Kribbella sp. NBC_01245: one gene and its partner. The protein of the gene in region 2 interacts with the protein of the main gene of each other region in a pairwise test. Links are inferred from orthologs where the notes say so. Each region holds a gene or a part of one and is shown on either strand. Other genes may lie near its edges.

Region 1 (2,851 bases), 6.1 Mb from region 2 along the record:
CGTCTTCTTAGCTTTCGTGCTGGTCGCGTCGCAACGAAAACTCTGGCTCAACTCGATCATGGAGGGTCTGCCGGCGGCCGCACTTCTCGTGGCGGCGCTCGCCTGATTCCTCGCTTTTCGAGAACTGTCGGTGGGCTTGTCTACGGTTTGGCGGACAAGGTCGAGCAAGGAGGTTCCGATGGTTGCCGCCGTACCGGAAGACTTGGCGCGTTTGCTGGTGGCGCACATCAATGCCGGCGACGTGGAGGCGGTTGTCGCGCTCTACGAGCCGACGGCCGTGCTGGCTCTGCCGGGTGGAGGGATCGCGGCAGGGCATACGGAGATCCGGGCGTTCTATACCGACCTGCTGGGCGGATGAGCGGTGGGACGACGCTCAGGGGTGGCGGAGCCAGTCTTCGGCCTGGTCGAGGAAGAGGTCGACCTGCTCGATCTCGTAGCCCTCGCGCACCCGGACCACGCTGAACGCGACCTCTCGCACGTCGCGATCGGTGACCGGCCGATCGACCGGCCGGCGATTGACCGTGGCCATCACCCGGTCGACAAAGTCATCGACCTCGTCCATGTCGTACGCCGCCCGGAGCCGCACCGGCGAGAACTGCGGCGGCTCGAACTGCACCGGGTCGCTCTGCTCTGGGCGGTGGGTCGTGTGGTCGGTCGTCTTGTGGGCCGTGCGGTGCGGGGGCTCGTCCGCCGGCAGCCAGCTCACCGCTTGCGACAGGAAGTCGTCGACCTGTTCGGCCGCATAACCCGGACCGAAGAACGGCCGGCCGAAGGTGGCGTTCTGAACGTCGGCGCGGGTGAGCTCGGGCCGGGTCAGCTCCGGGCCGGACGGCGTGCCGCGCTCGGTGGCGGCCAGCACGCGATTGACGAAGGCATCGACGTCGGCGCGGTCATAGCGCTCGCCGGTCCGCCGTACGGCGAAGTCTGGGCGCAGCAAGGCTCAGTCGCCCGCGGCGGCGAGCTGGCCGCAGGCGCCGTCGATCTCCTGCCCGCGGGTATCGCGGACGGTGGTGGGGATGCCGTGCGCCTCGAGCCGCCGGACGAACTCGCGCTCATCGGCCGGGTCGGAGGCGGTCCACTTCGAGCCGGGCGTCGGGTTCAGCGGGATCAGGTTGACGTGCACCCACCCCCAGTCGCCGCGGGCCGCGAGCTTCTCGCCGAGCAGGTCGGCTCGCCAGGCGTGGTCGTTGATATCGCGAATCATCGCGTACTCGATGGAGACGCGGCGTTTGGTCTGCTGGGCGTATCCCCAGGCGGCGTCGAGAACCTCGTCGACCTTCCACCGGTTGTTGATCGGCACCAGCTCGTCGCGGAGCTCGTCATCCGGCGCGTGCAGCGACAACGCCAGTGTGACCGGGATGCCCTCGGTCGCGAGCTGCTTCATCCGCGGCACCAGGCCGACGGTGGAGACGGTGACGCCACGAGCCGAGATGCCCAGGCCCTCGGGCGACGGCTCGGTGAATCGCCGGACGGCGCCGATCACGGCCTTGTAGTTGGCCATCGGCTCGCCCATGCCCATGAAGACGATGTTGTTGACCCGACCCGGTCCGCCGTTGATCTCGCCACGGGCCAGGGCGCGGGCGCCGTCGACGACCTGCTCGACGATCTCGGCGGTGCTCATGTTCCGGGTCAGCCCGGCCTGGCCGGTCGCGCAGAACGGGCAGGCCATGCCACAACCGGCCTGGGAGGACACGCACATCGTCGTCCGGTCCTTGTAGCGCATCAGCACGGACTCGACCAGCGAGCCGTCGAGCAGCTTCCACAGGGTCTTACGGGTGGTGCCGTTGTCGCACTCCATGTCGCGCACGCGGGTCAGCAGCGGCGGCATCAGGTCAGCGACGAGCTTGTCCCGGGTCGCGGCCGGCAGATCGGTCATCTGCGCCGGATCGTCGGTCAGCCGGGAGAAGTAGTGGTTGGACAGCTGGTTCGCGCGGAAAGCGGGCTCCCCGAGCGCGGTCACCGCGGTCTTGCGCTCCTCGCCACTGAGGTCGGCCAGGTGCCGCGGCGGCTTCTTGGCACGGCGCGGCTCATCGAAAACCAAGGGCAGGGAGGTAGTCATCTTCACCGATTGTCCCTGCCCCGGCCTCCGTTCACAAATTCACCTACTCGAAAGCGGGGAATGTCACCCGGTTCCAGGTCAGACCACCGTCGGTCGTCCGCATCAACCGGCCATAGCTGCTCGCGTAGCCCACCGACGACGTCTGGAAGTAGAGATCACCCACCTCGGCCATGCCGGTGATCACCACCTCGCGGGTGCCGCCATCCACCCGGACCCGCGTCGCCTTGCTGGTCGGGCCGGCGTAGTAGAGCGCCGCGTCCGCGCTGATCGCGGCGATGTGGTTCACCGCGCCGGGCCGCGGCACGTTGCTGGTGACCGTCTTCCAGCTCTTGCCCGCGTCGGACGACAGCATCAACGTCGGTCCGGCCGAGGCCGAGGTGGGACACATCAGCCAGATCACGTCACCCGGTCCCGCGGACACCTGGGTATCGATCGAGGTGGTCTTGCAGGGCGTCATCCGGGGTTTGTGGTCGGAGTTGCTGACCACGACTCCGACCATGCCGTTGACGTCGCCGCTCGCGACGGCCCGGCCCCAGACGGAGTAGTCGTGCGCCCGGCCTAGACCCGGCTCGATCCGGGTGAAGTACGGCGAGCCGCCGCCTCGGTAGAGGTGCATGTCCGAGCCCGTGCCGATTTTGAAGATCGGGGTACTGCCTTGCCCGTAGACCGCCCGGATCACCCCTGGTGCCTGATGGGGGGTCCACGTTTTGCCATCGTCCTCGCTCGACTGGATCGATCGCTGCGAACCACCAGAGGTCCACCAATAGTCGCCCGAGACACCGAGATCGTGCG
Region 2 (2,817 bases):
CGGGGAAGACGTAGTGCTCGCTCACCAGGTCGGCGAGCTTTTCGATGATTTCGTGGGCAGAGGTCATGTCGAGCAGTAGAGCACCGGCCTTGACAAAGCGTCAAGAGTATTTGACGCTTGATTGGTGACAGACGAGATGGATCCGGAGCTGAAGGTCGCGTCAGCCGAGCAGTTCAAGGCGTTGGGGCATCCGATGCGGCACCGGCTGCTGTTCGCCCTTGGGCAAGAGCCGGCCACGATCAGCCAGCTCGCGGTATCGCTGAATACGCGCAAGGGCAATGTGGCGCATCACCTCGGCGTGCTGCGTGAGGCCGGCATGGTGCGGGTGGTCGAGACCCGGCAGGTGCGGGGTGGGACCGAGCAGTACTACCGGCGAAGCGCCAGGATGCTGACCTTCAGCCCGGAGGCCGAGCGCGCGACCGTCGGGCCGACACTGCAGGCCGTCGCCGGGGAATTGGAGAACGCGACCGAGACCCTGCTGCTGAAGCTCCGCAACCAGCGCCTCACAAAGTCCCAAGCCGAAGCGCTATCGGCCCGACTCGAGTCACTCATCGACGAACTCCCCGACGCCGGCCCCGGCGAATCCCGCTACGGCATCGTCGCCACGGTCTACCAGACGCCTTCGTAAAGCATGACGCATTTTTGGCGTTCATTCGTCGGAATCCGCCCTCTAACGTCAGCGGACCTGTGCGGGTCCGCCTAGCTGAGAGGGCGGATTCCGACGAATGAACGCCAAAAATTCAGGCCGCGTGGGCTATTTCAGGAAGTCGGGGATGTCTAGTTCGTCGTCTTCGACCGGGGGCTTGCGGGTGGGGCCCTGGCGGAGGGGCTGGGTGGAGGGGGCCGGGGGCTGGTACGGCGGCGGGGTGGACTGCGGGTTCGACTGCGGCGCCGGCTGGGAAGTCGGCTGCGGCTGGTGCGGCTGCGGGGGCTGGTGCGACGGCTGGGCGGGCGGCGGCGTACGGGCCGGGTCGTTGGTCTGCGGCCGGGCCGAGTGCGTCGTACCGGCTGTCGGCACCGGAACCGTGTCGTCGGAGGTCTGCGAAGCAGGCGTCACCGGACCGCCGTAGACCGACGGCGTCGGTGCGGGCGCGGCCGGAGCGGCACCGTTCGACGACGGCGTGTTGCCCGCGAAGGTCGAAGGCCAACCAGCACCTGCCGGAGGCGTCTGACCTGAAACCGGAGCGGCAGGAGTCATCGGGGCCGCAGGCGGCGGAGTGGCCGGAGCAGCCGGGGCGGCAGGACGCGAGGTGGACTGCGGGCGGGCGCTGTTCATGGCCTGCTCGCGACGCTTCGGCATACCGCCGTCGAAGCCGGCGGCGATGACCGTCACGCGGACCTCGTCACCGAGAGCGTCGTCGATGACCGCGCCGAAGATGATGTTGGCGTCCGTGTGCGCCGACTCCGAGACCAGCTGGGCGGCCTCGTTGATCTCGAACAGGCCCAGGTCGGAACCGCCCGCGATCGACAGCAGCACACCGTGCGCGCCCTCGATGCTTGCCTCAAGCAACGGACTCGAGATGGCCGCTTCCGCTGCCGCGACGGCCCGGTCCTCACCACGCGACGAGCCGATGCCCATCAGCGCGGAGCCGGCGTTCGACATGACGGCCTTGACGTCCGCGAAGTCGACGTTGATCAGGCCCGGGGTGGTGATCAGGTCGGTGATGCCGGAAACACCCTGCAGCAGCACCTGATCGGCCTGCTTGAAGGCGTCCAGCACAGAGACTGCCCGGTCACTGATGGTCAGCAGGCGGTCATTCGGAATCACTATCAGGGTGTCGACTTCTTCGCGGAGGGTGGCGATGCCGTCCTCTGCCTGGGTCGCGCGCCGCTTTCCTTCGAAGGAGAACGGCCGCGTGACGACACCTATCGTCAAAGCGCCCAGGGACCTTGCGATCCGGGCCACCACTGGCGCACCACCGGTGCCGGTACCGCCGCCTTCACCCGCGGTGACGAAGACCATATCGGCGCCCTTGAGCGCCTCCTCGATCTCCTCCGCGTGGTCCTCGGCGGCCTTCTGGCCGATCGCCGGATTCGCGCCCGCGCCGAGACCACGGGTCTCCTCACGGCCGATGTCGAGCTTCACGTCGGCATCGCTCATCAAAAGCGCCTGAGCGTCGGTATTGATGGCGATGAACTCAACGCCCTTCAGACCGTGCTCGATCATCCGGTTCACGGCATTGACGCCGCCTCCGCCGATGCCGACGACCTTGATGAGTGCCAGGTAGTTCTGCGGTGCCGCCACGTCCCGCGCCTCTCGCCTCGTTCTGTTCCCGTTATGGCCGGATGGCCGTCCGAGCTGCGCCTGCTCCCGAACACCACCAGGAGCCTTCGAGATCTTCGCCGATGTAAAGACTCGACCTCAACTTGATGGTTAGACTTATGTCAACTTTAGATTACGCCGCACGGTACGGGACCGAATCCGGCAATGTCCACGCGCCCCGCCGCACGGTGCCGGGATGTGACGATTACTTCTTTTCCCCTTTGGTGACAGGGAGATCCGGCGCCGACACGTCGTACACCTTCGCATCTCGCCGCATCAGCACGTTCAGTACCTCGGCCTTGCGCGGACTGTCATCGGCACTGCCCCAGACGACCTTCACCCCGGCAGCCAGATTCAGCGTGATCGAGTCCGGCGACGCGGCCGAGATCGAGATCACCCGGGCCCGCAGGGCATCCGGCAACGCGGCCGAAACCGTCACGATCGAACGGACCGTCACCGCCCGCCGTACGCCGGAGACGACCGCCTGCGGCAAACCCGGCGGCCGGGTGTCGATCGTGCGGTACGCCTTGCCGGTGGCGTCGACCAGCTCCCAG

The links. Proteins that work in one complex are often made in the same cells at the same time.
Region 1: the proteins of ftsZ (region 2) and rlmN interact in binary tests that used the Escherichia coli proteins (3 or more experiments, as listed by UniProt). The link is inferred for Kribbella sp. NBC_01245 from one-to-one orthologs.

Annotation. Positions count from the first base shown.
Region 1 is NZ_CP108487.1:8,602,380-8,605,230, reverse strand. It holds rlmN (23S rRNA (adenine(2503)-C(2))-methyltransferase RlmN), read right to left. Parts: upstream 2,060-2,851; coding sequence 941-2,059; downstream 1-940. Other genes in the region: OG394_RS39660 (WD40/YVTN/BNR-like repeat-containing protein), read right to left, coding at 2,103-2,851; OG394_RS39670 (DivIVA domain-containing protein), read right to left, coding at 374-937; OG394_RS39675 (nuclear transport factor 2 family protein), read left to right, coding at 179-358; OG394_RS39680 (DUF1304 family protein), read left to right, coding at 1-106.
Region 2 is NZ_CP108487.1:2,454,131-2,456,947, forward strand. It holds ftsZ (cell division protein FtsZ), read right to left. Parts: upstream 2,246-2,817; coding sequence 755-2,245; downstream 1-754. Other genes in the region: OG394_RS10825 (S41 family peptidase), read right to left, coding at 1-67; OG394_RS10830 (ArsR/SmtB family transcription factor), read left to right, coding at 125-628; OG394_RS10840 (cell division protein FtsQ/DivIB), read right to left, coding at 2,469-2,817. UniProt on the Escherichia coli protein: Essential cell division protein that forms a contractile ring structure (Z ring) at the future cell division site. The regulation of the ring assembly controls the timing and the location of cell division.